3 regions of the Paraburkholderia sp. 2C genome follow, and region 1 is predicted to be linked to each of the others. Evidence: riboswitches for the same ligand, from Rfam matches in the RefSeq annotation. Region 1 holds a riboswitch; each other region holds the start of a gene.
The links. A riboswitch is a leader RNA that binds a small molecule or an ion and turns the genes downstream of it on or off. The one in region 1 is predicted to bind cobalamin.
Positions count from the first base shown of each region.

Region 2: another riboswitch for cobalamin. It lies ahead of ACYPXD_RS08390 (porin); the one in region 1 lies ahead of ACYPXD_RS17780 (cobalamin biosynthesis protein).
Region 3: another riboswitch for cobalamin. It lies ahead of ACYPXD_RS21780 (CbtB domain-containing protein); the one in region 1 lies ahead of ACYPXD_RS17780 (cobalamin biosynthesis protein).

Region 1 covers NZ_BAAILL010000039.1:5,937-16,059, reverse strand. Annotated here, with positions in the region: gene cobW (cobalamin biosynthesis protein CobW) at 5-1,120, opposite strand; cobalamin riboswitch at 1,240-1,536, opposite strand; gene ACYPXD_RS17785 (hypothetical protein) at 1,557-1,781, opposite strand; cobalamin riboswitch at 1,859-2,098, shown strand; gene ACYPXD_RS17780 (cobalamin biosynthesis protein) at 2,337-2,804, shown strand; gene cobO (cob(I)yrinic acid a,c-diamide adenosyltransferase) at 2,801-3,403, shown strand; gene ACYPXD_RS17770 (cobyrinate a,c-diamide synthase) at 3,407-4,741, shown strand; gene bluB (5,6-dimethylbenzimidazole synthase) at 4,725-5,414, shown strand; gene ACYPXD_RS17760 (hypothetical protein) at 5,471-5,659, shown strand; gene ribA (GTP cyclohydrolase II) at 5,763-6,410, opposite strand; gene ACYPXD_RS17750 (CBS domain-containing protein) at 6,669-7,106, shown strand; gene ACYPXD_RS17745 (DUF4148 domain-containing protein) at 7,317-7,649, opposite strand; gene ACYPXD_RS17740 (DNA-3-methyladenine glycosylase) at 7,887-8,537, opposite strand; gene ACYPXD_RS17735 (BON domain-containing protein) at 8,886-9,254, shown strand; partial or broken gene ACYPXD_RS17730 (acyl-CoA dehydrogenase family protein) at 9,456-10,123, opposite strand, start outside.
Region 2 covers NZ_BAAILL010000032.1:35,603-45,725, forward strand. Annotated here, with positions in the region: gene ACYPXD_RS08375 (beta strand repeat-containing protein) at 1-485, opposite strand, end outside; gene ACYPXD_RS08380 (DUF2778 domain-containing protein) at 2,154-2,636, shown strand; gene ACYPXD_RS08385 (hypothetical protein) at 2,633-2,944, shown strand; cobalamin riboswitch at 2,989-3,134, shown strand; gene ACYPXD_RS08390 (porin) at 3,378-4,487, shown strand; gene ACYPXD_RS08395 (efflux RND transporter periplasmic adaptor subunit) at 5,179-6,393, shown strand; gene ACYPXD_RS08400 (efflux RND transporter permease subunit) at 6,487-9,606, shown strand; gene ACYPXD_RS08405 (efflux RND transporter permease subunit) at 9,603-10,123, shown strand, end outside.
Region 3 covers NZ_BAAILL010000042.1:393,598-403,720, forward strand. Annotated here, with positions in the region: gene ACYPXD_RS21745 (VIT1/CCC1 transporter family protein) at 1-837, shown strand, start outside; gene ACYPXD_RS21750 (2Fe-2S iron-sulfur cluster-binding protein) at 999-1,298, shown strand; gene ACYPXD_RS21755 (helix-turn-helix domain-containing protein) at 1,351-1,605, opposite strand; gene ACYPXD_RS21760 (NAD(P)/FAD-dependent oxidoreductase) at 1,926-3,170, shown strand; gene ACYPXD_RS21765 (AEC family transporter) at 3,232-4,176, opposite strand; gene ACYPXD_RS21770 (LysR family transcriptional regulator) at 4,278-5,204, shown strand; gene ACYPXD_RS21775 (CbtA family protein) at 5,213-5,956, opposite strand; gene ACYPXD_RS21780 (CbtB domain-containing protein) at 5,971-6,198, opposite strand; cobalamin riboswitch at 6,239-6,383, opposite strand; gene ACYPXD_RS21785 (histidine phosphatase family protein) at 6,440-7,045, shown strand; gene ACYPXD_RS21790 (hypothetical protein) at 7,244-7,702, shown strand; gene ACYPXD_RS21795 (dienelactone hydrolase family protein) at 7,859-9,082, opposite strand; partial or broken gene ACYPXD_RS21800 (FAD-dependent oxidoreductase) at 9,552-10,123, shown strand, end outside.

The DNA.
Region 1 (10,123 bases):
CCAGTCAGGCCTGTTGGTCTGCCTGCGTGCTCAGCGCTTCGTCGAGCGCGCGCTGCAACACCGGTTGCTCGAGATCCTCGCCGATCATCACGAAGCGGCTCGCGCGAGGGCTCGCCGTCGCTTCGCCCCGCAGCTCTTCGGGCCGCCAGCGGCGATCGAAATAGCTGTCGAAGCGGCGCCCGACTCCCTGGATCACGAGCCGCATCGGCGCGTCCGGCAGCGCCGCGAAGCCCTTCACGCGATACACCGTGTGCTGCTCGACCACGCGCTGCAGCGCGGCGATCATCGCGACGCGCGACGGCGCGTTGGCGCTGACGACCACCGAATCGAACTCGTCGTGATGGTGATCGGCATGCTCGGGATCGTCGGACGAGCCATGATGATCGTGGCGCAGATGGATCGTTTCTTCCGAAGCGGACCCGAGCCCGAGCAGCGCATGCAGGTCGAGTTGGCCGTTCTGCGCGCGCACCACCTTCACCTGAGCGGGAATCTCTTCGCGAATCGTTGCTTCGACTGCCTGCGCGCGCGCATCGTCGAGCAGATCGATCTTGTTCAGGATAACGAGGTCCGCGGCGGACAGCTGGTCTTCGAACAGTTCATGCAGCGGCGACTCGTGATCGAGGTTCGGATCGGCCTTGCGCAGCGCATCGACGGCCACCGGGTTTTCGGCGAACTGGCCGCTCGCCACGGCCGGTCCATCGACAACGGTCACCACCGCGTCGACGGTAAAGCTGTTCTTGATCGACGGCCAGTTGAACGCCTGCACGAGCGGCTTCGGCAACGCGAGGCCCGACGTTTCGATCAGCACGTGATCGATCTGGTCGCGCCGCTCGACGAGCTTTTCCATCACGGGAAAAAACTCTTCCTGCACGGTGCAGCACAGGCAGCCGTTCGCGAGCTCGTACAGCTGGCCTTCGATTTCGCGGCCTTCTTCGTCGCAGCCAATGCCGCAGCCCTTGAAGATTTCGCCGTCGATGCCGAGTTCGCCGAACTCGTTGACGATCACGGCGGCCCGCAGTCCGCCGCTGTGCTGAAGAATATGGCGCAGCAGAGTGGTTTTGCCGCTGCCGAGAAAGCCCGTGACGATCGTCACCGGGATCTTGCGCATCTGGGTTTGCATGGCGACTTCGCGAATGTGAATCGCGGCGCCAGATACGTCACAATGCACAGCAAAAAGCACGACACACTGTGCGACATCAAGCGCGCGAAGGGGTGGACGGAACGCCGCAACCCCGCGGCGTCGAGCCTGTTCTTCCGGCCGGTATCCGGGCTGGCGAGAGCGCCGCTTCACCTTCCCACGCGAGTGAACAGTTTCTCGCGCAGTGGTTTCCTTGCCCGCGCGGCCTTGCGCGCGAACCTCGAAGCCGGCTCTGCATCGCAACGACTGCGATGCGCTCGCCTTCCGTTGCGGGGGCAGCACAGGTTGACCTGAAGCCGTGATGCGGCAGCCGCATCGACAACATTCAGGCCCGCTGTTTCCCGTTTAACTGCGCACGCCGGACGGCGCGCGCGAGCACCAGAAGTGGCTGCGAGTGTAGGCGCGGCGGGGGGAGGCGTCAAGGCTGCCGGGCACTGCCGGCGCTGCCGACAATCAGACGAAGATACAGCGCGAGCGCGCGCTGCACCGCTTGCGCCACGAGGATGCTTATGCCGTCGTACACGTCGGTCACGCATGCTTCGTCGAGCACGCGGTAGTACGCTTCGGGCAACGGACGAGCGGCATCCAGTTGCGCCTTCTGGCGGTCGGTTTCGGCCAGCAGCGTGGAATGTGTTGGGTGCACAAGCTTCCGGGGCTCAGCCAGCAATCGTCCGAGTGTACCGATGCGCCCGCCGCCCGGCGACGAAGAGCGCGTGTGCTATCGTATGCCCCGCGTCCGGTGCCGCATGCGCGCTTAGCGCCCACATGTGGTTAAACGGGAAACAGGAAGCGCGATCGCAAGCGAGGTGCGCCCAACCTGTGCTGTCCCCGCCAACGGTAAGCGGCCCGCGGATTCATGTCCGCGCATGCGCTTCGATGCCACTGTCGGCCATCCGCCGATGGGAAGGCGAAGCGCATGCGGCCGTCAGCCCGGATACCGGCCGGACGCGAGGGGGCGAACGTCACGGTCGCCAGTCGCCGGTTCCGCGGGGGACGGATACCGGCGCCCACGCACGGCGCGACCGCCTGCAATCGCGGCTTGCAACTGCCGCTTGCAATTGTGTGCGGCCGCCGTGCACGCTATGTGGCATTGCATGACACGTCTTTATTCCGCGCTTGCCAGCGCGGTGCTCCGCACAACCGCGCCTCGCGCCGCGGTTCTCCTCGCGCTTTTTCCCGCGCTTCACGGCGGCGCGCGATGAACGGGCCCATCAAGCGGCTCACCGTCGGCATCGGCTGCAAGCGCGGCGCGAGCGTCGAACAGATCGATGCGGCCGTGCGCAGCGCGCTCGGTGCGCATTCCATCGACGACGTCGGCGCGGTCGCTACCCTCGACATCAAGGCGCACGAACCCGGCCTCGTCGGATTTTGCGCTCGTCATGCGTTGCCGCTGCAGGTTTTTTCCCGCGCGCAGATCGCCGCCGCGGCGGCGGCGCCCGCCGCCGGGCAGACGACCGCGCCCTCACCCATCGTGCGCGCGCACCTCGGCGTCGACGGCGTATGCGAACCCTGCGCACTGCTCGCAGCACCGGCTGGCCGGCTCATTGCGCCCAAACGCGTATTCGAAGGCGCCGTGACGGTCGCCATCGCCATCGCCGATTCCGTTGCACATGCAACGTTCGAACCGGAACCCACCCAACCCCATCACCGACAGGACGCTCAATGAAAACCGACCCCGAATCGCATCAGCGCATGACCCAGCGCCGTCGCGAAGGCCATGAGAAGAAACAGGCGGAAGCGACCATCGAAAAAGGCCTGCTGATCGTCAATACCGGCACCGGCAAAGGCAAGAGCACCGCGGCGTTCGGCATGGCCGTGCGCGTGCTCGGGCACGGCATGCGCCTCGGCGTCGTGCAGTTCATCAAGGGCGCGCTGCATACGTCCGAGCGCGATTTCCTCGGCGGCCTGCCGAACTGCGAGTTCGTCACGATGGGCGACGGCTATACGTGGAATACGCAGAACCGCGACGCCGATATCGCCACCGCGCGCAAGGGCTGGGCGGAGGCGACGCGCATGATCGAAAGCGGCGACTACCAGATGGTGATCCTCGACGAGCTGAACACCGTGCTCAAGTACGAATATCTGCCGCTCGACGAAGTGCTCGGCGTGTTGACCGCGCGGCCGGAAATGCTGCACGTGGTGGTCACCGGCCGGCATGCGCCCGACGCGCTCATCGAGGCCGCCGATCTCGTCACCGAGATGCGCGCCATCAAGCATCCGTATCGCGAGCAGCATGTGAAGGCGCAGCGCGGCGTGGAGTTCTGAACGATGGCGCAGTGCCCCGCGCTCTTTATCAGCGCACCCGCATCCGGCCAGGGCAAGACGACGATCACGGCGGCGCTGGCGCGCCATCATCGCCGGCAAGGCCGGCGCGTGCGCGTGTTCAAGACCGGCCCCGACTTTCTCGATCCGATGATTCTCGAGCGCGCGAGCGGCGCGCCGGTGCTGTCGCTCGACCTGTGGATGGTCGGCGAGGCCGCGTGCCACGCACTGCTCGCGCAGGCCGCCCGGCAAGCGGATTTGATCCTGATCGAAGGCGTGATGGGCCTTTACGACGGCACGCCGAGCAGCGCGGACCTCGCCGCCGCGTTCGGCGTGCCTGTCGTCGCCGTGATTTCGGCGAAAGCGATGGCGCAGACCTTCGGCGCGGTCGCGTTCGGTCTCGCGCACTATCGCGACGATGTACCGGTGCACGGCGTGTTCGCGAATCGCGTCGGTTCGCCGCGGCACGCGCAGATGCTCGAGGAGGCGCTGCCGCCGGGGTTGAAGTGGATGGGCTCGATCGCGAGCGCCGCCGACATCGAGTTGCCGGACCGGCATCTTGGTTTGCATCAGGCCGCCGAGATCGCGGATCTCGACGCCCGTCTGGATCGAGCCGCCGATGCGCTCGCCTCCACGCCGCTCGCCGGATTGCCGCCGGTCGTGCAATTCACGCCGGCGCCGGCGGCCGCATCACCGCGGCCCGGCGGCGGCGCGCCATCCGCACCGCCGCCGCGCCTGCTCGATGGCGCGCACATCGCCGTCGCGCGCGACGCCGCGTTCTCCTTTATCTACCCGGCGAATCTCGCTTTGCTCGAAACCCTGGGGGCGCGCGTGAGCTTCTTCTCGCCGCTTGCCGACGAGCCGGTGCCCGACGCCGCCACCGCGCTCTATCTGCCAGGCGGCTACCCGGAGTTGCACGCGGCCGCGCTCGCGCGCAATGCGCGCCCGGCCGACTCGGTGCGCGCGCATGCGGCCGCGGGCAAACCGGTATTCGCCGAATGCGGCGGCATGCTGTACCTGCTCGAAAGCCTGACGGCCACCGACGGCACGACGACGCCGATGCTGGGCCTGCTGCCCGGCCACGTGCGCATGCAGACGCGCTTCACAGCGCTCGGCATGCAGCAGCTCGACGGCCCGCTCGGCACGATGACCGGCCACACCTTCCACTACTCGCACGTGAGCACCCCGCTCACGCCCGTGCTGCACGCGACGCGTCCGCAGTCGGACGCGACTGGCGAAGCGGTCTACCGCTCGGGCCCGGTCGTCGCGACTTATATGCACAGCTACTGGCCGTCGAATCCGGCCTTCACCGCGGCAATTTTCCATGGCAACGCGTTTTAACGACGCCGATCGCGCGGCGGTCTACCGCGCCATTTACGAACGCCGCGACATGCGCCACTTCGTGCGCGGCCCGGTCGACCCGGCCGTGCTGCAACGCCTGCTCGACGCCGCGCATCACGCGCCGAGCGTCGGCTATATGCAGCCGTGGCGCATCGCGCGCATCACCGACCCCGCGCTGCGCGCCGCCTTGCACGACGCGGTCGAACGCGAGCGGCTGCTGACGGCCGACGCGCTCGGCAAGCGGCGCGACGAGTTTATGAAGCTGAAAGTGGAAGGGATGCGCGACTGCGCCGAGGTGCTGGTCGTCGCGTTGATGGACGGGCGCGAGGCGCATATCTTCGGCAGGCGCACGCTGCCCGAGATGGATCTCGCCTCGGTGTCGTGCGCAATCCAGAACATGTGGCTCGCGGCGCGCGCGGAAGGAATTGGCATCGGCTGGGTGTCGCTGTTCGACCCCGAGGAAGTACGGGCGCTGCTCGGCATGCCTGACGGCGCACAGCCGGTTGCGATACTCTGCGTGGGTCAGATCGACGAGTATTACCCGGAGCCGATGCTCGAAATGGAACGCTGGGCGGCGCGCGCGCCGCTCGCCGACTGCGTATTCGAAAACCGGTGGCCGGATGCGACCCGGTCGACCTCGAAGCCGAAACCGCCCGAGGTTTTGCCGGACTAGGCCATACCCTGAGCGACACGTGAGCACAGCGCCGTGGCCGCCCCGCGACCGGCGCCATGAGCAGAAAGAACCGGATAAAGAAAATGAAAGAAGCGCGAAAAATATCGGCAGCCGAGATCGTCTGGCTGGTCTGCTTCCTGTTGCTGTGCTTTTACCCGCCGACTTTCTTCGGCAAGGTCATGGGGTTCATCGTTTTCGCGATTCTGATCTGGTGGTATGTGCGCGGCGACCCACGTTTGAGGTAGGCCGCATGGTCCGCTCGCGCACGCGGATCACTCAGGGAAGTCGCCGAGTCAAGTCGCTCGGTCAAGTCGCTCAGTCAAGTGATTCAGTCAAGTCGCTGAGCGGCTATTCGTTCTCGTCGAAGTAATGGCCGAATTTCACCTGCTTGGTGCGGATGTACCGTTCGTTCTCTTCACGCACCGGAATGGCAAGCGCCACGCGTTCGCAGATCGGAATGCCGTGTTTGGCGAGCGTGTCGAACTTCTCCGGGTTGTTGCTCATCAACCGCACCGACGTCACTTTGAGCACCCGCAGAATGCCCGCCGCCGAATCGTATTCGCGTGAATCGTCGGGCAGGCCGAGGTCGAGATTCGCCTCGACGGTGTCGCGCCCCTGCTCCTGCAGCGCATAGGCGCGAATCTTGTTCGTCAGGCCGATGCCGCGCCCCTCGTGGCCGCGCAGATAAAGCAGCACGCCGCATCCTTCGGCCGCGATATAGCGCAGCGCGAGGTCGAGCTGTTCGCCGCAATCGCAGCGGTACGAGCCGAGCACGTCGCCGGTCAGGCATTCGGAATGCAGGCGCGTCAGCACCGATTGCTTGCCGGCGACCTCGCCCATCACGAGCGCGACATGTTCGGCATCGCCATCGGTCACGCGAAAGACATAGGACGTAAAAGTACCGTAGCGGGTGGGGAGCGTGGCTTGCGCTTCGAGCGCGACGCATTCCCGGATATGCGGATCGTCAGCTAGCGACGGATCGTGAGACGTGGGCATGGCGTTAAGCGAATGTCTGACAGAGCCCGAGTACGACCGGGGAAATAGTTTGGAACTGGAGTTTACCGCTAAACGCGAAGACCCATCCGTCGCGCATCCGGTCGCCGCTCGCTGCGGCAACGCGTGCGTGCGCGTTCCCATGTGGCGCGGCGTACCGAAGCGACGTCGCCCCACCCGCGACTCCCGCCTATACTGGATTGGCCAGTCCCTGACGACAGCATGCCACCCGGTGTGCTGCACTGCGAAAGGAGCCGCTTTATGACCCGCGTTGCACAAGTACTCAAATCGAAGACGGACCAGACCGTCTACACGATCGCCGCGTCGGATTCGGTCTACAACGCACTCAAACTGATGGCAGACAAACAGATCGGCGCATTGCTCGTCATGGAAGGCGAGGCGATCGCCGGGATCGTCACCGAACGCGACTACGCACGCAAGGTCGTGCTGATGGATCGCTCGTCGAAGTCGACGCCCGTGCGCGACATCATGAGCAAAGCGGTCCGGTTCGTGCGCCCCGAGCAGACCACCGACGAATGCATGGCACTCATGACCGAGCGCCGCATGCGCCACCTGCCAGTGCTCGAGCACGACAAACTGATTGGCATGGTGTCGATTGGCGACCTCGTGAAGAACATCATTGCCGAGCAGCAGTTCACCATTCAGCAACTCGAACACTACATCACGGGAGCCGGTTGATTTCGCGCGATACCGCGTGCCTCGCGGTCGCTGAAAAGAGCCCAATCCGAACGGCTTGAGCGAAGCCGCCATCGATCATGGCGACCGAGGTCACTTTCTAAAAATGCTTTATCGGCCGTCAGCCGGCCTGCGTATTCATTTCGACGCAGGTCGGCTTGTCCTGTTACGGCCTTGGCGACCCAAATCAGTCACCTGAATCACTGACGCGGATTAGTGGCCGAAATAAACCGAATTAGCCCGGTCCATACGCGCCGGCGCACCCGTTTGCGACGTACCGCCCGTCGCTGCGCCGTAACCCGTATCGGCCGGTTGCTGCGCGGCGGCTTGCGCGTTCTGGTCCTGTACACGACGTTCCGCGGCCTGAATATCGGCCGGATACGTGGCATCGTTCGACATGGCCGGGTCATATCCGGCTTTTTCCAGTTGAATCAGTTCTGCGCGAACCTGCGCGCGCGTCAGGCCCGACGGGTTCGACTGCGCGAACGCGACAACCGGGGCAGCCAGCACCGCGGCGATGGCAACAGCCTTGATCAGCGATTTCATAATCCTTACCTCCGACATTTTTTTTGCTTGACTTCTTGCCCCATGCAAGAGCCAGTGACCTCATTCTATGCAGTGGCCCTCTAAGGGAAAACCCCAATCCCGAATAATCTTAATTGCGAAAAATGCAAAGGTACGCAGTCTTTCAACACGTCTTCGGAAATGTCGAAGGCTGAGCGGGGCGTCAAGCGGGGCTCAAAGCGCAAGCCGCGGCCGATCGACTGCATCGGAGGGTAGAGCTTACGTTTCGCTGTCGATTCCGATGACCAATCCGCCGGGCCTCAACAGCTTGCGAGGACCGCTGACGAAGGGGCTATCGGGTTCGTAGAAGCGCAGCGGCCGATGCATCTCGCGCGACAGGCCGATGCGCGTCGTCGCTGCGACCGGGACGGCCTTCGCCCGCGCAAGCGTGCCGAGCCAGAGCCCTTTGCCTGTGCAGAGATCGACGCCGTTCAGCGACGGCCCGACACCGAACGCAAGCGTGAGCCGTCCGGGACCGCGCGCGAGATCGCGCGATTTCACGCCGGGGCGGCGCGCCTGCATCTGCGTCATACCTTCGAGCGGTTCGACTGCGCGCAACAGCACGCCGGCGCCGGTGTCCGCTTCTTCGGCAGACACGTTCAACATGTAGGACACGCCATACGTGAGCCGCACGTAGGCATGCCCCGGCGCAAGAAACAGCGATTCGTTGTAGTGGCGGCGGCCGATAAACGCGTGGCCGGTCGAGTCGCCGACCGGATACGCCTCGGTTTCGACGATGCGGCCGCTGATGCGCCCTTCGGGCATGTCGTGCACGAGGCACTTGCCGACCAGATAGCGCGCGAGCGCGGTCGCATCGACCGGCAATGCCGCGCGCCTGAGCGGCGTGATCCGCCACGTTTTTTCCTTCATTCGCATGCCTCACCTGTGCATTTGCCGAACCGCGCCGTGCGTCCGAAAGCAACACTGTTCGCACGTCTTCGCCAAATCCGTTGTGTCAAAACCTCAGTCGCTTTCCGTAAGCGATCACTGTGGAACCAATTGCGGTATCTTTACACTCCGACAGACACCCGCATGGCGGCCGTAACAGCTGGCCGCTCTCGTTTGTCAGTAGGTCGCGTTCGGGTTTTCACCCGTATTTCGCCGTACACCGCAGCACCGTTCCACGCGTTTTCATCCCAGAAGTACAGAAGTTGGCAGTGCAGTGGTCCCCCATTCCGGGGCTGACCGTCGCTTAAGCATGACAACAGGAGAAAGTGAATGAAGGCGATCCAGGCAATCAAGGTGGTTGGTGGCGCACTGATCGTGCTCGCGTCGCTCAACGCGTATTCGCAGGCAAGCGATGCCGGCACGGACGCGAGCACGCAGCCGAGCGCGAAGCAGCAGCACAAGGCAATGAAGAAGGCGGACCGTGCACTCGCGCGCAAGGTGCGTGGCGCGCTCGCGAAGGCGAAGGGCGTCAGCGCCGCGAATATCATCGTCCGCGCCAATGCGAGCACCGGCGACGTGTGGCTCGAGGGCTCGGTGCCTGAGCAGCCGCAAGTCGATATGGCTACGCAGACCGCGCAAGGCGTATCGGGCGTGAAGAACGTCAAGAACGACCTGACGATCCGCCCGGTCGGCCAGTAAAGCGTTCTGTCTCGAAGCACGCACCGCTCTTCTTCGTGAAGGGCGGTGCCCGGAAGTTCTGGCTCCGATGTGCTTCCGATGTGCTTCCGATGTGCTTCCGATGTGCTTCCGATGTGCTTCCGATGTGCTGCCGTTCTACTGCCGTTCTACTGCCGTTCCATTCCCGTTCAGTTCGTCCTCCGGCCTTTCCGCGGTTTCTCTTCAGGTTCCGAACTCCCGCCGCATCTCGCGCGCAATCACGATCTGCTGGATCTGCGTCGTGCCTTCGTAGATGCGAAAAAGCCGCATGTCGCGGTAAAAGCGTTCGATGCCGTACTCGGCCATATAGCCGGCTCCGCCAAAGATCTGCACCGCGCGGTCCGCCACCCGCCCGCACATTTCCGTCGCGAACATCTTGGCGCACGATGCGTCGATCGTCACGCGTTCGCCGCTATCGCGCCGCCGCGCCGCATCGACGATCATGCGAGATCGCACCCGCGCGCTTGCCCGTCGGATCGGTACGCGCCATCACGGTGAACAGCCCGGCTTCGGGCGCGTTCGTGATAAACCGTTTGGTGCCGTTGAGCACGTAGCGGTCGCCGTCGCGCACGGCGCTCGTGCGCAGCGATGCCGCATCGGAACCCGCCTCCGGCTCGGTCAGGCAGAACGACCCGATCAGTGCGCCGCTCGCGAGGCACGGCAGAGACTTCTGCTTCTGCGCCGGCGTACCGTCGAACGATGCCGGTCGACCCGATGCCGTTGTTGCTGCCGACTGCCGATCGGAACGCCGGCGATGTCTTGCCGAGCTCGAACGCAACGAGCACTTCTTCCTCCATGGTCAGGCCCAAGCCGCCGTATTCTTCGGGAAGGCACAGGCCGAAGAGGCCGAG
Region 2 (10,123 bases), on a different contig from region 1:
TTGCCGATCGCCACAGACCCGACGCCCGCAGCCGACGCCTGAAAACCGATCGCCGCCGCTTGCGCCTGCGAAGCGTTTGCGGACTGGCCAAGCGCGACGGCGCCCGTACCAGTACTCTGCGCCGACGTCCCAATCGCTATCGCATTGGCCGTGTTGGCCGCCGACGCGCCGTCGCCCTCCGCAATCGACGAATTTCCCGCGGCGCTCGCCCCTGCCCCAATCGCGATAGCGCGAATCCCCGAGGCATTGGGCGCGGCCACCGCAACCGGCGTCGCCGCGCCGCCCTCGGCGGTCGGATCTGCGCTACCGAGCGCAACGGAGCCGGCACCCGATGCCTGCGCCGCGGCGCCTAACGCCGTCGCCCCTGCGCCGGCTGCCTTGGCGGCCTGACCCAGAGCCGAACTTTGCGCACCGGTCGCAACGGTTTGCCGGCCGATTGCAACCGAGTTGGTACCGGTTGAAGTAGCGGCGTCGCCGACCGCCACGCCGAAGTTGTTGGCGGTCGCACCGCTCCCCGCCCCAATCGCAATGGAAAAGGAACCGCATGTCGCCGCGGCGGAACTGCCGCTGCCCGTCGCCGAGCTGGTATTGATCGCATCCAGTTGAACGCATGTTCCCGCAAACGCGGCTGGCGAAACCGACACACAGCCAGCGACGACCAGCCAGCGGACCCGCGGCGACCGCCTCATCCGGTCAATGTCGGATACCGCGACAAAAGCGCCACGCGCCTTGTTATAGATAGTGCGACACACTTTGTTCATGTTGTTCCCTCTTCGCCAGACAGAAAGTCAACTTCGGCGCCGGCGACACGTCGGTCGCTCAGCACCTGAGAACGGCAAGGGATGCCCGCATTCGATATGACAACCATCGCGCCGCACGCGTCTCATTCGGCTTCGCGTGAAAATCGCATAGACGTGACAAGTCGCCACGTAAAGCGCTACGCGGTGCCGCTCTGATATACGGTTAACGCCAATAGCTGTCCGATGCCGGGCGATCCGGTGGACAATCACTCGTCTCTTTTTCAGGTAATCATTGCTGGCATTCCTATCACTGGATTTCAAACAGCTGGTCGACTGCTTTAAATCTTCAGGCCGAACATGGCCATTCCATTTGGCGCGAATAGCCAAATAGCGTGCTCAAGCAGCGAAGCTTTAGGTAGGTATGCAATAGCCGGGCGAATGTCCGGCTGGATGAGGCTTATGAAGGGCCGTCCTGTCTCGATATGCAAGCGACTGCGGCTTGTAGAATGAATAGCCGACAAGGCGAATAGTCTGGACGCCTGCCGATCCCCGGCCCGCTTCGAGTGCTCATGGTTACCGTTTCCTCTTCAGGCCGTCTTTACGCGGCCATTAGATGTGGACATGCGCGTTGCACGACAGCGCGCGTGGCACGCTCATGCAACACCTCTCTCTTTCGGCAACAGCTCGAGCACGTTCAGCCAGGGGTCTCGTCATTTTGTGAATGACGTGATCACCGCACAGCGCTTGTATACGAATGCAAGATTTAGTGCTCTCAGGAACTCTCGCATAAGCAAACTTTTTTGTCTACAGAGAGTTTGCATATATCGCAATAAGATCCGGACAAGTGCGGCGCACTAATGGATACAACGCTTCGGCAAGTCTGTTTATGAACCAATTCTATAAAGGATCGCCGAAATGTCACATATACGTGACACACCCGACAATATTGAAAGAAACGCGAAAATCTACGCTGGCACCAGGTCACAGCACGATATCCGCTTTAAAAAACCAGGGACCCACATTGATAATCACACACGACTTCAATAGATACGAATAAGCCGCATATCTGTTTAATTACGCAAATCATATACCTGACCTCATAACGCATTTCCATCATCAAAAAGAGAATACTCCTCTTTAAAAAACGTATCGAACCGGATTTAACTACAGGTCGAACGCCACATATGCCTGGGACCATGCCTCGACTCGGCCTAACCCCGCCCGGGCGTCTTTGCCGGATATCGCGCGACAGTTTTTTACACGGCGAAAAGAGTCGCGTGTTAAAAGTTTGCATCACTGACTTTAACCGTATCCGAGATCGTCGAATTCCGGTATGGCGAGATTACGTGGAACTACCACGACGGCAATCTGCTGTTTGCCGATGCGTGGCGTACGGCCTGAGCGGGATCGGCGATGCCAGTACAGTGCACTTTCAGGCTGAACAGTCAGCGGACGTCGACGCTTTGGTGTTCGGGGTTGGGTGGGGTGACCGCGTATTCGGGGCAGCAGGATGGTCGTGATAACCCGAAGGCGGTAGCAATCCCCAAGATCGGACCTCTGCCACCGGGAAAATACTATCTGCTTGACCGACATTCAGGCGGGCGTTTGGGATGGCTCTATGATCTGGTCACATCAGCAAATATCGGCACGACCGACCGATCGAGATGGGTCATGCTCTGGAATGAACGGACGGGCGACACGACCTATATCAACGGAGTCAAGCGCGGCGCTTTCCGTCTGCATGCTGCTGGCTCCCGAGGAGTTAGCGAAGGCTGCATCACTGTCGGAACGCAGGACGAATTTGATAGGCTCGAACGTCACATTCGCTCGCGACCTCCCGACATTCCTGTTCCAGGTACAACCGACAAAGCATACGGAACAGTGGTGGTCCAATGAAAATAGCGCTGCGCATCTTCGCCTACATCGCATCGACCTATTTCATCGGAGGGACAATCGCGAATACTTATCTCAACTGGCCGATGGACATGCCGGATTGGCTTCATGCCTCGGTCATGTTTGCGATTCGCGTCACGGGACTTGGGGGTTATACAACGCCGACCATGCTGAACTTTGGGCAATGGCGATCATCGCCTGCATCTCGTGGACGCTCACCGGCCTCGCGTTATGGCTCCTCGCACGCGCGGCACACCGCTTGGCGAAGCGTCGCAAAACCTGACGCAACCACCCAACACATCGCTTGGTAAGCGTGCCTTCTTCCGTTATGCTTTCTCTCACTTTCAACGTTGTCAGCAAGCGAAATCAAACAGATTCCCACGGAACGAAGCACGGAAGCCGGTGAGAAACCGGCGCGGTCGCGCCACTGTATCTGTCTTAACGCAGCGCATGCTTAAAGCGCCATTGAGCCAGGAGCCAGACCTGCCTTCGTTCCTGTATCGGACCAACCCGGGGCGCGCAACCCCACGGAGCCGCAACATGAACTTCATTGCCCAACATCGTCGGCCTCGAGCGTCGGCCGACATAACAAGCAGCATTTCAATCAGCCCGCCCGGTTGAGCTGAGCACAAGTCCCCACATAGAACGAATACGCACACCTCCATGCCCGCGCGCCACTGTGCACGGGCATGGTCGAACTCGTCCTTGTCGCACATCTCGTTGCTCAACTTGCTCTTCTTCAATATGAACCGATTGATCTGCTGCTCGCTCGTCGGCGCATCGCTTGCAATATCAGGCGCAAACTCGAATGCGCAAAGCATGACGCTTTACGGTGAACTCGACACCGGCCTCGCCTATGTCAGCAACGTCAATGGACACACGCAATATCTCGCAACGTCAGGGTTGATCGACGGTAGCTTCCTCGGCGTCCAGGGCACCGAAGAACTCGGCGAAGGCACCCAGGCGCTGTTTCGTCTCGAGCGTGGCTTTTCGGTGACGTCCGGTGAAGACATCAACGATCACCCCGCCTATGTCGGCCTTCAATCGGACAGGCTCGGCACCTTGACGCTGGGCCACCAGTACGACCTCATCCACGATTACTTCCAGACGTTCACGCTTACCGGCGGAACCGGCGGCACCGCGTTCGCGCATCCTTTCGATAACGACAACGCCAACAATTCATATCTCGCGGCCAACGCCATCAAATACGCGAGTGCCTCATACGGCGGGTTCACGTTCGGCGGCATGTACGCGTTTTCGAATACCGCGGGACGCTTCGCTGAAAATCGTGCCTACGGTATCGCGACCAACTATGCCCATGGTCCATTCAGTGCCGGCGTCGCGTGGATGCACAACAACGGACGCGGCTTCAACGACATCGGTGCCTTCGAACCGGCTGCCCTGCCGGGCAGCGGCGGCACGTCCCCGCCCGCGCCGCCCGTCGACGCAAGCGCGCAGAAGCAGGACATCATTGCCGCGGGCGCCAACTATGTGATCGGCGACATCACGCTCGCGGGCGCATGGTCGCGCTCGATCTACACAGGCGTCGCCGATATCGACAGCGGCGCCGCCTTGCCGTCCGTCGCGTTCAGCAACTACGAGATCAGCGCGGTCTGGCTCGCCACGCCCACACTGGTACTGGCCGGCATGTACGTGTATTCGAATGCATCGTCGCAACACTGGCATCAGGGCGCGCTGCAAGCCGACTATCAGTTGTCCAAGCGCACGGACGTCTATGTGGAAGCGGTCTATCAGCGTGCCTCGGCCGGCACACTCGCGGTGATCAACTCAATCGATCCATCGGGCGGCCGCAATCAGCTGCTTGTCGCGACAGGCATCCGCCACCGGTTCTGAACGATGAACGAAGTCCAACCGGCCACTTACCTATATTGAAGGCGTTGCATCGTAACCTCTGATTCGATAGATCACGAGATACAGGTCAAAATCCTGATAGGGATAACGCGTCACTATAAAGCGATTTGAAAGAAATCAAAGCGCTTAGCGTTGTCCTTGGCGCCGCCCTGCGCCGACGCGCGGACGTCACGATTCCTCCGCGTTACCGTCAAGCGCGACGCTTTCCCGTCGCGCTAAACCCGCGTCTGGCGCTTTGCGCCGTGCATTGCGTGCTTGATACCCCGATCTCCGGACCTTACCGCGCCCCATCCGGCACCGCGCTCCCATTACGCCGCGTTACACGAAATCTGTGTCTTCCTGATCTGAGCGGTTAAAGTGATGGGTCATTGCCGATCCCGAACGGATTGCTAGCCAATCGTAAGGTGTGCGTGCCGTACATCACGTCATCCTATGCATTTCGCGTTCGGGCCGGCACATTATTCGAAAGCTCGTTTTAATTCTCGATCCTGGTTGGACGGGGTGCTCCTTCGGAACGGGAAAACCAATCGATGAGAACGCGTATGCAGCATAGCTATCCGCCCGGCGTCGGCCGAACCATCACGGCGCCCGCCCCGCGGCTCGGCCGGCGGTCACAGCCGTGGCCACGGTCGCCGTCGCGGTCACGCTCAAAAACAATACGCGCGAGGTAGCCATGAACGCTGTGACGACCCCACAACAGAAGCCCCGGCGCCGCGGTCCGCTGATCATCGCGGTCATCGTGGTCGTGCTGATTGCCTTCGCGGTGCTGCACGTGCTGCGCGGCAAAAAGCCGGTGCGCGCGGCGGCCCCGCAAGTCGTAACCGTCGCAACGGCCACGGTAGGTTCGATGCCGGAAACGCTGAGCGCGCTCGGCACGATTACGCCGATCGCAACCGTCACTGTGCTGCCGCAATTGAGCGGCTATCTGACCGCCGTCGGTTATCGCGAGGGCCAGGATGTCGAAAAAGGCCAGTTTCTCGCGCAAATCGATCCGCGCCAGTTCGAAATCAGCAAGCAGCAAGCTCAGGCGCAACTCGCAAAGGACAACGCCTCGCTCGCGCAAGCCCGCGCCGACCTCGCGCGCTTCACACAACTGAACGAGCACAAGTCCATTGCCGAGCAGACTTACGTCGATCAGCAATTCCTCGTGCAACAGGACGAGGCCGCGGTCAAGGCGGACCTTGCGAACATCGCGCAGTTCGATCTCGATCTCATCTACTGCCATATCACCGCGCCGATCTCGGGCCGCATCGGCCTGCGCCTGATCGATCCGGGCAACTACGTCACCGCGTCGAGCCAGCCCGGCATTGCCGTGATTACGCAGATGAAACCAACCACGGTCGAATTCACCGTGCCGCAAAATTCGCTCGACCATGTGCTGCGTCGCTTCAATACCGGCGCGAAGCTGCCCGTCACGGTCTTTAGCAGCGACAACTCGAAGCAGCTCGCAACGGGCCAGCTCTACACCATCAACAACCAGATGGCGACCGCCACCGGCACGGTCACGCTGCGCGCGAGCCTGCCGAACGACGACGAGGCGCTCTTCCCCAACGAATTCGTCAATGTGACGCTGCTCGTCGACACACTGCAGAACGCCGTGCTCGTGCCGACCTCGGCGGTGCAGACCGGCGCACCTGGCGACTACGTCTACGTCGTGAATGCCAACAACACCGTGTCGGTGCGCAAGGTCGCGATCGGGCCGACCAACGGCGCGTACACCGCGATCACGTCGGGGCTGACCGCGGGCCAGCGCGTCGTGACCGATGGGCTCGACCGCTTGTCGGATGGCGCGCATATCAGGCCGGGCGCCGCACGCGCGGCACCGGCAAGCGGCGCCAGCGCGGCGCCGGCCGCATCGGACGCAAACGCGGAAGCGCAGGATTCGTGAGGCGCCGATGACTGACCGACGAGCGACCGGCAAGTCCGGCAAGAGACCGACACGCACTCCACAAGCCGGCCATAAGCCGCCCCTCCAGCGCCGATGAATTTCTCCCGCCTCTTTATCCTGAGACCGGTGGCGACGTCGCTGCTGATGATCGCGCTCGTGCTGATCGGCCTTGTCGCGATGAAGTTCCTGCCGGTCTCGTCGCTGCCGTCGGTCGACTATCCGACGATCCAGGTGCAGACCTTCTACCCCGGCGCGAGCCCGCACGTGATGGCGACCACGGTGACCGCGCCGCTCGAAGTGCAGCTCGGCCAGATACCGGGCCTGCAGCAGATGATCTCGTACAGCTCCGAAGGCGCGTCGATCATCACGCTGCAGTTCGATCTGTCGCTGAACCTCGACGTCGCGCAGCAGAACGTGCAGCAGGCCATTAACGCGGCCAACAGTTTCCTGCCCGCCGGCCTGCCCGCGCCGCCCACGTACGCCAAGGTCAATCCCGCGGACCAGCCGATCCTTACGCTCGCGCTGACGTCGAAGTCGATGTCGCTCACGCAGTTGCAGGACGTTGCGAACAATCGCCTCGCGACCAAAATTTCCGAAGTGCAGGGTGTCGGTCTTGTCACCACCGCAGGCGGCAATGTGCCGGCCGTGCGGGTCGAAGCCGATCCGCAGAAACTCGCGGGATACGGCCTCAATATCGACGACCTGCGCACGCTGCTCGCGAACATCAACGTGAGCCAGCCGAAAGGCAATTTCGACGGCCCCGAGCTCGATTACACGATCAACGGCAACGATCAGATTGTCGACCCCGAGGACTATATGAACTCGGTGATCGCGTATCAGAACGGCGCGCCCGTCTATCTGCGCGACGTCGCGCGCGCAAGCCAGGCGCCGCAGGACGTCGAGCGCGGCGCGTGGTTCAACAAGACGCCGGCGATCGTCATCAACGTGCAGCGCCAGCCCGGCGCGAACGTGATCCGCACGGTCAACCAGATCATGCAGCAGTTGCCGAAGCTCGAATCGACGCTGCCGGCCGGCATGAAGGTAACCGTGGTTGCGGACAGCACCGGTGTGATCCGCTCGTCGGTACGCGATGCGGCGTTCGAACTGATTCTCGCGATCGTGCTGGTCGTCGCGGTGATCTTCGTGTTCCTGCGCAACGTGCCCGCCACGATCATCCCGAGCATCTCCGTGCCGGTCTCGCTGATCGGCACGCTCGCGGTGATGTACCAGCTCAACTACTCGATCGACAATCTGTCGCTGATGGCGCTGATCATCGCAACCGGTTTCGTCGTCGACGACTCGATCGTGATGATCGAGAATATCGTGCGTTACCTCGAAGAAGGCATGGGTCCGCTCGAGGCGGCCTTGAAGGGCGCCGGCCAAATCGGCTTTACGATTCTGTCGCTCACGGTGTCGCTGATCGCAGTGCTGATTCCGCTGCTGTTTATGGGCGGCGTGATCGGCCGGCTCTTCAGCGAGTTCGCCATTACGCTTGCCGTGACGATCGTGCTGTCGGCCGTCGTCTCGCTGACGGTCGTGCCGATGATGTGCGCGCGTATTCTGCGCGCCCAGGCCGAACGGCATCCGAGCCGCTTCGAGCGCATCAGCGAAGGGCTCTTCGACAAAACGCTCGCGGCGTACGAGCGCGGCCTGCGTTGGGTGCTCGACCATCAGACGCTGACGCTGTTCGTCGCGCTCGGCACCGTGGCACTCACGCTGATTCTCTACATCGTCATACCGAAAGGTCTGTTCCCGGTGCAGGACGTCGGCGTCCTGCAAGGCATCAGCGTCGCCGACAACTCGGTGTCGTACTCGACGATGGTCAAACGGCAAAACGACCTCGCGCAGGCAATCCTCAAGGATCCGGACGTCGTGTCGCTCACGTCTTACGTCGGCATCGACGGCACGAATACGACACTGAACAACGGGCGCTTTCTGATCAACCTGCGCCCGCGCGACGACCGTTCGCTGACGGCCGAGGAAATCGGCCGGCGCATTCAGGAGGAAACGGAGAAAGTGCCGGGCATCCGGCTCTATCTGCAGCCCGAGCAGGATCTGACGCTCGATACGACCGTCACGAAAAACCAGTACAACTTCGTGCTGCGCGGTCCGAACGAGCAGGCGTTCCAGCAATACGTGCCCGCGCTCATCGATCGCATGAAGAAGATTCCGTCGATCAGCGACGTGACAAGCGACCTCAACGTGGACGGCCTCGGCATTTACGTCGACGTGAACCGTCAGCTCGCGGCGCGCTACGGCATCACCGCGGCGACGATCGACAACGCGCTTTACGATGCGCTCGGCCAGCGCATCGTATCGACGATCTTCCAGCAGTCGGACCAGTACCGCGTCATTCTGGTGGCCAAGCCCGAAGCGTTGGCCGACGTGCAATCGCTCGGCAACCTCTATCTGCCGAGCCAGACGGGCAGCAGCGGCCAGGTGCAGCTATCGGGCATCGCGAAGCTGCACATCGTGCGCACGCCGCTGGTGGTGAGCCACCTCGCGCAATTCCCGTCCGTGACGATCTCGTTCAATCTCGCGAAGGATGCCTCGCTGAGCGCCGCCGTGCGTGCGATTCGCGACGCGGAGACTGCCGTGAATCTGCCACCGTCGATCACGTCGACGTTCCAGGGCGCGGCGCAAGCGTTCGAAGATTCGCTTTCGAGCGAGGTCTATCTGCTGATCGCCGCGCTGGCGGCCGTGTATATCGTGCTCGGCGTGCTGTACGAAAGCTATATCCATCCGGTGACGATTCTGTCCACGCTGCCGTCGGCCGGCATCGGCGCGCTGCTCGCGCTGATGATCGCGGGCAGCGACCTCGACGTGATCGGCATTATCGGCATCGTGCTGCTGATCGGCATCGTGAAGAAAAACGCGATCATGATGGTCGACTTCGCGCTCGAAGCCGAACGCGTGCACGGCAAATCGCCGCGCGAAGCGATTTTCGAGGCGTCGCTGCTGCGCTTCCGCCCGATCCTGATGACCACGCTCGCCGCGATGCTCGGCGCCCTGCCGATGCTGCTCGGCACCGGCACGGGCTCCGAACTGCGCCGGCCGCTCGGCCTCGCGATTATCGGCGGTTTGACGTTAAGCCAGGTGCTCACGCTATTCACGACGCCCGTCATCTATCTGTTCTTCGACCGGCTCGCGCGGCGCTTCTCGCGCAAGCGCCGCGAGCGCGATGAAGGCGGCGCGCAGCGGGGCGCGCCGTGAATATTTCGGCGCTGTTTATCCGGCGGCCTGTCGCGACCAGTCTGTTAGCGGTTGCGATTCTGCTGGCGGGTTTTCTCGCGTATTTCCAGCTGCCGGTCGCGCCGCTGCCGAATGTCGCTTACCCGGTAATCGTCGTGCAGGCGCAGATGGCCGGCGCCAGCCCCGAGACGATGGCCTCGACCGTTGCCGAACCGCTCGAGCGCCGGCTCGGCACGATCGCCGACGTCGCCGAACTGACGTCGACGAGCTATGTCGGCACCTCGATGATCGTCGTCGTGTTCGGCCTGAATCGCGATATCAACGGCGCCGCGCGCGATGTCGAAGCAGCGATCCAGGCCGCGCGCGCGGATCTGCCGACCACCTTGCGTGCCAATCCAACCTACCGCCAGTACAACCCCGCGAGCGCGCCGGTCATGGTGCTCGCGCTGACGTCGGATACGCTCACCAAAGCGCAGCTCTACGATTCCGCCGACTCGGTGATTCAGCAGCAGTTATCGCAAGTGGACGGCGTCGGCCA
Region 3 (10,123 bases), on a different contig from region 1:
GCGCAGCTGTCGGCGGACGAGCAGCGTCACGCCGCGGTGATGGAGGCCGTGGTCGCGCAAGACATCCAGCGCGCCAGAAGGTTGCTGGCCACGCGCGCGCGGCGGCACCGCACGCCGTCCGTCGCGCGCGCGTTCGAAACAGAGGCGTGGCACAAGGGCGTCGCATCGGGTAACGATCTGCGCGCGGCGGTGCTCGGCGCAAACGACGGACTCGTGTCGAACTTCTGCCTCATCATGGGCGTGGCGGGCGCGGGCACCGGCAACAAGGCCATCATGCTGAGCGGCCTCGCCGGCCTGATCGCGGGCGCGTGCTCGATGGCGCTCGGCGAGTGGCTGTCGGTAACGAATGCACGCGAACTCGCGCGCACGCAGATCGCGAAGGAAGCGGACGAACTCGAGCACGCACCGGAGGCGGAACGCCGCGAGCTTGTGATGATCTACGAGGCGAAAGGCATCGACCACACCGAAGCGAAACGCGTCGCCGCGCAGATCATGCGCGACAAACAGAAGGCGCTCGATACGCTGACACGCGAAGAACTGGGCATCGACCCCGCGGAGCTTGGCGGCAATCCGTGGTCGGCCGCGGGCGCGTCGTTCTGTCTGTTTTCGCTCGGCGCGCTCTTTCCGGTGCTGCCGTTTCTGTGGGCGCAGGGCAGCACGGCGATTGCGCAGTGCGTGGCCTTGAGCGCATTCGGGCTCGCGGCGGTCGGCGTGTTTACGTCGCTATTCAATGGACGTGGTGCCGCGTTTTCGGCGTTGCGGCAGATCGCGATTGGATTGATTGCGGCTGCGTTTACGTTTGGGGTCGGCCATTTGCTCGGGGTGTCGCTGTCGTAATCGAGCGATCGAGTGATCGCCTGATCCGCGATCGCGCGATGGGGTCGCACCACACGTACGCGAGCTGGGTGGCCACGCGTTCGCGGCAGTTCCGTTAAACTCCGCTACGCCCTTCCGCATCGGCCGGCCTATGCCCTTCCTAGCCACCCCGATTAATTGCGATGCTCGAACCTGACGCAACTTACACCGTCCTTATCGAACCGCTCGGACGCAGGTTCGATGCGCCCGAGTCGCTGACCTTGCTTGAAGCCGCCGCCTTCGCCGGTTTGCGTCTGCCGCGCTCGTGCCGCAACGGCACCTGCCGCACCTGCTTGTGCAAAATGTCCGCGGGCAGTGTGCGCTATCAGATCGAATGGCCCGGCGTGAGCGCCGAAGAAAAAGCGGACGGCTATATCCTGCCGTGCGTCGCCATCGCCGAAAGCGATCTGGTCATTGAAGTGACCGGCGTGCAGGAGATGTGAGCCTCTGTCGACTCGCGGCGTGGACCGCGAGCTGACTGACGGGCAGGATGGATCAGAAGTCGAGCTGATCCGAGGTGATGTCGAGCGCGGCGGCGATTTTTTCGCGCGTGGACCGACGCAAACGATCGCTGCTTTCCTGCTGCGCATAGGCCGATTGGCTAATACCCAGGCGTTGTGCAACTTCAGCTTGCGTCAAGCCCAAATGCTCGCGCCATGCGCGCACAGGCGTCGCACCGTCGACCGTGCGGCTCACCACATCATGAGGAATCAGCCCGCGTTCGCCGCCGCGTTCGGCCAGGTACTGCATGTAGGGAATAACCACGAAAGCCGGCGCACCGTCGGCGCCCGTTATAGGTTGAATCGCCGTCAGCCTTAATGGCCGATTAGCTGTTAGTGATGCTGATCGTCCGGGACGTTGATGTCGCGCGACCTTCCTGGCGTCCTGCATGCTCGCACATCACACCTGTTTGTGGACCATACGAAGACTCTGAAAAGCGATCCCACCGGAAAGCGTCCGGGCAACGCGACGGCCGATATCGACGGGCGCCCTATAATCGCCACGTCAGCGATCGACATCGCAAAGCGACAGCCCGCACATCGCCTTCATCAACGAACCTTCAAACCGGCATGGACTTCGACGTCATCGTTCTCGGCGCCGGCATCATCGGCGTTTCATCGGCTGTGCATCTGCAGGACCGCGCGTTGCGCGTCGCGCTCGTCGACCGCCGCGGTCCCGGCGAAGAAACGAGCTTCGGCAACGCCGGCCTGATCGAGCGTTCGTCGATCGTGCCGTACGGCTTTCCGCGCCAGCTGCGCACCTTGCTGCGTTACGCGCGCAATCGCTCGACCGACCTCTACTGGGATTACAAGGCGCTGCCGTCCTACGCCGGGTGGCTGATGCGCTACTGGTGGGAATCGCAGCCGCAACGCCATGCGGCCGCCGCGCGCGACATGCTGCCGCTGATCGGCGCGTGCGTCGTCGAGCACGACGCCCTGATCGCGCGCGCGGGTGCCGGTCAACTGGTGCACGACGGCGGATGGATCGAGGCATATCGCACAGCTGCCGCGCTCGACAAGGAGCGCGCACAAGCGCAAGCCGACGCGCACGAACACGGCCTGCGCGTCGAACCGCTCGACGCGGCCGCGCTACGCGCGCGCGAGCCGAGCCTCGGCGCGGACATCTGCGGCGGTTTGCATTGGCGCGATCCGAAGAGCGTGCGCAGTCCGGGCGCGCTCGTGAAGAGCTATGCGCGGCTTTTCGAAAGCATCGGCGGTGCGTTCGTCAATGGCGACGCGACGACGCTGCGCGCCGAACACGACGCGTGGACGGTCGAGACGGTATCCGGGCGTCTGAGCGCACGGAACGTCGTCGTTGCGCTCGGCCCGTGGTCAGACAGCGTGTTCGAGCCTCTCGGATACCGGATTCCGCTGCGCGCCAAGCGCGGCTACCACATGCACTATCGGCCGACGCGCACACCGTTGTCGGTGCCCGTTGTCGATATCGAATACGGTTATGTCGTGGCGCCGATGGAAAACGGCCGGCTGCGCGTCACGACCGGTGCAGAGCTCGCGACGCCCGGCACGCCGCCCACCGGCATCCAGCTTGCGCGTATCGAGCCGCTCGCACGCGCCGCGTTCGGCGTCGGTGAACGGCTCGATCCGGCGCCCTGGCTCGGCATGCGCCCATGCACGCCCGACATGCGGCCCGTGATCGGGCCCGCGCCGCGGCATCGCGGCTTGTGGTTCGCATTTGGCCACAACCATCATGGGCTCACGCTTGGACCGGTCACCGGCCGGCTGCTTGCGGAGATGATGACCGGCGCCACGCCGTTCACGGATCCGCGGCCGTATCGCGTGGAACGGTTCGTCTAGAACCGCAGGCGGCCTTCGTACCGTTGACGGCGCTGCGGTCGGCGGCGGCTCGAAGCAATCGTCAGAGGCCGTGCCGCTGCATGATCAGCAACAGCAGCGACAGCGTCACGATCGAAGCGACGGTCGAAAAGAGAATGGTCTGCGACGTCACGTGCGCCTCGCGCTGATAGAACTCGGCGAGCATGTACGGTCCGGTGCCGGTCGGCAGCGCGGCAAGCAGGACGGCGACACCGACCGTATCGGCCGGCAACGAGAACACGCGCGAGGCCATCCACCAGGCGAACGCCGGCTGCACGATCAGCTTGAGCGCGGTAAACACGAACGACGTATGGCGTGCCTTGCCCGCTTGCCGCTTCTCGGCCAGAAAGAGCCCGAGGCTCACGAGCGCGCATGGGCTCGCGGCGCCGCTCAACAATTTGAGGAATGTCTCGGCGCTGTGCGGCAGCGTCCAATGCACGCTTGCCACGAGCGCACCCGCGATCGGCGAAACGATCAGCGGATTTTTTGCGAGCGAGCGCAACACCTTGAAACCGAGCTTGTGCGGCGTACGCTCGGTCTGCAATCCGACTTCGATCAACACGATCGCGAAGGCGAACAGCACGCACGCGACGATGATCGTCGCGATTGTCGTCGGCGTGAGGCTTGCGTTGCCGAATACGATCAACGCGAGCGGAAAGCCGATGTACCCGGTATTCGGGTACGACGCCGCGATCGCATCGACGCTCGCATCGGCAAGATGTCGTCCTTGCACGATCCGCACGATCAGCACGCCGAGAAACAGCACCGCGCACGCAGCCGAAAACGTCGCAACGAAGCCCGGCTGGTCGAGCTGACGCCAGGTGGAATGCGCCATGGTGTCGAATAGCAGCGCGGGCAGAGCAAGCCACACGACGAAACGGTTCAGCTCGGAAGCGGCGGTGGGCCCAAGCAGATTGCGGCGCCGGCAGCCAAAGCCGGCGAAGATCAATGCAAAGACGGGAATCAGGATTTCGAGCGTGGACAACATCGGGCCCTGCGAATCGGCGAGTCGGAAGGCCGTTAGCGTAAACCCGATCAACGATACAATCCAATGCCGATTGAATTGCTCAACCATACCTTTTTTGCATCATGGTCGATGTCAAACCGCTTCGCTATTTCGTCACCCTCGCCGAGACGCGCCATTTCGGCCGCGCCGCCGCGCGGCTCAATCTGTCCCAGCCGCCGTTGAGCCGTCAGCTCGCGGCGCTCGAAGCCTCGTTGGGCGTCACGCTAATCGAGCGCAATTCGCGCAGCGTCACACTGACCGCGGCGGGCGCGCGCTTCTACGCCGACGCGAAAGCGATTCTCGCGGCCATCGACCAGGCCGGCCGCAATGCCCGCGCCGCCGTGCTCGGCGAGCGAGGCGAACTGACGATCGGTTTCACGATGTGCGCCGCGTACAGTGTGCTGCCCACTTACGCCCGCCGCTACGGCGCCGCCTTTCCGGACGTCTCGCTGAATCTGCGGGAAATCGTGTCGAACGATCTCGCGCCGCAGGTGCTCGACGGGCAACTCGATGCGGCGATCATGCTGTCGGGCGCGCCGCCCCACGGTCTTGCCGCACGCACCGTGCTCACCGAGCCGCTGTGCGTCGCGCTGCCGCGCCGGCATCCGCTCGCCCGCGCGAGGCGGCTCTCCATCGCGCAGCTTGCGCGCGAGCCGTTCGTCATCGCCGCGCGGGAGGTCGGCGAGGGGCTGCATACGACGATCGTCGAACACTGCCGCACGGGCGGCTTCGAGCCCGATGTGCGCTTCGAAGTGCGTTTGCAGCAGACGGTGCTGAGTCTCGTCGATGAAGGCGCCGGTGTCGCGCTCGTGCCGACGTCGATGCAGCGCGCCCAACTGGCGGACGTGGTGTTCAAGCCGCTGGCGCAGCCACCGTCGATTTCTCAGGTTCTGATCTGGCTGTCGACGAACCGGAATCCGTGTCTCGCGCGATTTCTCGAGCTGGTCGAGGCGGCCCCCCATAAAAACGGCCTGCACGGAGTCGCCGTGCAGGCCGTGCAAGTCGGGTAGCGCGTGCTTTAGCCGGCGAGGCGCTGCTCTGGCTGCGCTGCGCGCGACACACGCTGCAAGCGCTCGGCGAGCGCGCCGAACAGCAGACCGATCGACGTCCACAACACCGCCTGCATGCCGAGCGCGGCGACGCGGAACTTCCACAGCACGACCGCCGGGAATGCAGCCGGCACCTCGTTGATGACCGGCAATCCCGCTTGCACCGCCGCGATAATCGCAATGAACACAAGCCCCGCGACGATCGATCCGTTCCACGCGTCGAAGCGCGCAACCGCGCGACGCCGCACCTTCATCGAAAACACGAGCGCGGTCAGCGAAATGACGATCATCAGGAAGTACAGCCCGGTGCGATAGCCGATCGTCTCCGGGTCGCCGACCGACGGCGGATTCGGCGGATATTTGAGCGCGGGTACGATCGCGATCGCCGTGAATGCGCCGAACGCGAGCCACGCGGACAGTGCGCGCACGCTCAGCTTTCCAGCGCGGCCGTACAGATACGCGAAGGTCAGCGAAAAGAGCCCGCCCACGGCGGCGCCATATACAACCACACCGGTGAAAAGGCCGAGGCCGGCCTGCGTGCCGCGGCTCACGAGTTCGGGCTCGGGCGCCTCGCCCTTCGCCGCGTCGGCTTTCTCTTCGAATGAAATGGCCTGATCGACTTGCGGCTCGCCGACCACGCGGGCCAGACCGAACGTGAGCAATCCCGCGGCGATGCCTGCGAGCATGCCGCGCACCAGCAATTTACCTACCATGGTTGGCTCCTGCGTCAGTGGCAGGGGAAGCCGAGCAGATGGCGGCCGTCGTGGACGAATTCGTGCACGTACATGCCGGGAATCAGCGACGTCGCGCCCTCTTCCGCGCCAACGAAATAGAGTGCGAGCAACAGCAGCAGCCCACCGAAGACGACCCACGGCAACAGTTCACGCAGCGGAATGGGCGTGGGCCCGGCAGCGGGTTCGAGTGCGTCGAGCGGCTTGAAAACGGCGTCGGACATGACGGATATCTCCCTGGGGTTGCGCGCCCCGATAGTCGATTGAAGGAAATGGCACGAAGCTGGGTCTGACTCCCGGACCAATGATGTGGCCGATTACAGTGGCGCGACCGCGCCGGACTTGCACCGGCTTCCGCACTTCGTGTAGTGCGTATTCTACGCGCTAAACTGTGCGGCCCCTTGAAGCTTTTCGCGGGCCGCGCGCAACAGCTCAAGCGCAGCCTGTACACCCGACCGACATGTCATGCCGAAACGTCTCTGGTTGATCAGCCACGCGTCGACTGCCGCGCAACGCAGCGCGACGTTTGCGGATGCGAACGAGCCGCTCGACGCGCGCGGCCTCGCTGAAGCAAACGCGTATGCGCAGCGTGCGCGCATCGCGTTCGACAGCGCACGCCAGATGCACGCGTTGACGAGCCCCGCAGCTTGCGCGCGCGACACGGCCCGTGCGCTCGGCCTGAAGGCGGCAGTCGCCGCCGGACTCGCCGATACGGACTATGGCGAATGGCAGCGCATGCGAGTCGCCGATATTGCCGCGCGGGCGCCAGAGGCGCTGGAAGCATGGCTGCGCGATCCTGCTGCCGCACCGCCGGGCGGCGAATCGTTCGAAGCGGTTATCGCGCGTGTCAGCGCGTGGCTCGAGGCGCTTGCGGAGGACGACCCGACCGATGTCACGGTAGTCGCCATCACGCACGCGGCTGTGTTGCGCGCGGCGCTCATCCATGTGCTGCGCGCGCCAGCCGCGGCATTCGCGCAAATCGAAATCGCGCCGCTCGCAACAATCGAATTGCGCTATTCGAAGCGCGGCTGGGCGTGGTGGCCGCATGCGCTAGCGGACTCTCTGCGATAACGCAAAGGACCGCCTGGCGACGTGCTCATCGCCCTGGCCGAGACGGCAGATAGGCCATTCGGCGGATTTCGCAGCGGACAACACGCCGGTATCATCGCCAATCACCCATAGCCGGTCATAGGCGAGCGGCAAAACGATACCGGACGATGCCGAGCGATGCCGCTTTACCCGAACATTGAACACGAGATTCGCGCGCACATGAGCCGCATCGCCGAGGGCGAGCGCGTCAAGCCGATTGCCGTCGGCCGGCTAACCGACGATCAGCATCAGGCGATCTCAAGACTACGGCTTTCCGTCGGACTGCCGGGGCTCGACGATCCCGAAATCCTGTTGCTCGGGCGTCACATCCACCAAAGCCGCGTGGTCAAGGATCACTACAAGCTCGACGACGTTCTATGCCAGATCCGCAGCTCGCTAGCGGAAACCTCGGTCGTCCACGGTTCGTCGAAAATGACCGTCGTACAGAGCATCGTTCCCCGAGCGGACGGTTACGGATCGATGGTTAGGGACGAGGCTGTGCTCGAGCTTCTGGCTCGCAAACCGAAGGCGGAACTGTTCTCCGTCATTCCGAAGGGCGACATTTCGCCCGCGAAACGCAAGCAAAAAACCGGACAGCAGAAAAAGGAAAGGCCGCTCGAGAGCGGCCTGGAAGCTTGATGAATTTGCTCGCCCGGGTAACGAACAGCTGGTCCGGCGCCCCAGCAAATTCAACGAGGAAATGGTACCCGTTATCGACCGTTCGCGCAAGCCGCCGGTTAGGTGCGGTCCCCGATCGACCGCTCCCGCCTCGCATAAGCAAGCGCTTCACCCCGGCTAGTCCTCTCCCCCTCTCATCCCCGGCATCAGCGAATCGCTCGGCCGCGCAATATCGAGCACCTTGCGCGCGGACTGGATGCCGACCACCGGCAAACCCTCGGTATCGAGCATGCCGATCTGCGCGAGCACGGTCGCCTGATCCCAGTACACATGCAGGTTGTCGATCTTGTCGCCGCGAAAGCAGATCACCGCGACCATCGCGACTTCGAAGTATTTGCCGGTCGGTTCGACGCCCGGCAGCATCCAGTGCATTTCGCACGTGTGCGTGCAGCGGAACACGAATTCGTCGACGATGCGGTCGACGCCGACCGTAAACGACACCGGCACATGCTGCGCATCGGGCGGAAACGAATGCATGAACTCTTCGACGTAGAAGCGCTTGAGCGACTCGCGGCCGATGCCGCCCGTCATGGTCGGCACATCGTTGAAGTAGGGATCGTCGACCATCGTCGCCATCACGGCCTCGGCGTCGCGCGTGACGTACTTGTGGTACGAGTGCCGCTTCCAGACGCGCTCGATCGCGTAGATCGGCCCCATCGTCTTCTTGAGCAGCGACAGCGAACGCGAATACGACAGCACCGCCGACGGCCGGTCGAATTCGGGGCCATGCAGCGCAAACGCCTCGCCGCACTCGTATTCATGGATCGTCACGCCCGGCTTGTACTCGAACGCCGCACGGATCTTGCCGCGCACCAGCACGTCGTGCGCGGACAACATGCGCCCGGCCAGATGCAGCACAACCGGGCAGCGCAGGCGGCGCGCGTCGCCCAGGTGCGCTTCGAGCGCGGCGCCGCAGTAGCCGACCGCGCAGTCGACATCGGTATAAGCCGCCGCGAGCACGGCGAGCTTGCCGCCGGATCCGAAGCCGAGCACGCCGACCTTGCCGTCGTGCGCCGGATGTTCGCGCAATGCTTCGAAGGTCGAATTGATGTCGTCGATCGCATGATCGACATCGAGAAGCCGGTCGTATTCGTGCGCGAGCGTCACGTCGTCGCCGTGACGCCTGAACGACTTGTGCGGCGAGAGCCGCCAGTACAGATCGGGCACGACCACGACATATCCTTCTTCGGCATAACGCCGCGCCATCGTCTTGATCGCGTCGTCGACCCCATAAATGTCGTGCAGCAGCACGAGCCCCGGCGCCGGTCTTTGCGCGGGAAAAGCAATATGGCCTGCGAAACTCCGGCCATGGCTCGCGGCAATTTCAATCGAATCGTCCATCGTCCATCTTGTTGTTACACCCGTGGGTGATGCGTGAGAGCCAGTCGCTTTCCAGAACGTCCAAACAGCTTACTTATTCCAATCGTAATAAATCGGAAAGCATCCGGGCATCGCATCGGCGCGCTCTCGCGCCAAATCAGTGCATCGCTCGCCGCACGCACTGCTGCGGTGCAATACAAATACCGCAATGGTTGCGCGCAACACGTTACGGCATAAGGATCTGCGGCTTTGCTGCTGAATGGCATGACCGTTGCTTAAAGCGGTTCGTTGCCCGCAATGACGCGGGCGGCGCGAGCGGAACCGCCTTACGCGATCGGCGAAAGCGGTCCGCGCAGAACACGGCCGCAAGTCCCGCAACATAGCAACGCGCGACGTGGGATTTCGGCAGACAACAGTCGGGCAATGGCGTTCGACGTGCGTCGCATCGGGTTCCTCACCCGCTGCGCGATACTTCGTCAGAACGGACATCATGAGCAAACCCCGACTCGTCGTCATCGGCAACGGCATGGCCGGCATCCGCACGCTCGAAGAACTGTTGACGATCGCGCCCGATCAATACGACATCACGGTCTTCGGCGCCGAACCGCACCCGAACTACAACCGTATCCTGCTTTCGCCGGTGCTCGCGGGCGAGCAGACCTTCAGCGACATCGTGCTCAATCCGCTCGAGTGGTACGGGCAGAACGGCATTCGCCTGCACCTGGGCAAGACCGTCGAAAAGATCGACCGCGTGCGCCGCAAGGTGATCGCCACCGACGGCACCGAAGCGCCATACGAGCGCCTGCTGATCGCGACCGGCTCGACGCCGTTCATCCTGCCGGTGCCCGGCAATACGCTCAAGGGCGTGATCAGCTATCGCGACATCTACGATACGCAGACGATGATCGACACGGCCGCGGTGAAACGTCACGCGGTCGTGATCGGCGGCGGCCTGCTCGGGCTCGAGGCCGCGAACGGCCTGAAGCTGCGCGGCATGGACGTGACCGTCGTGCACCTTGCCGATACGCTGCTCGAGCGGCAGCTCGACGCGACCGCGGGCCG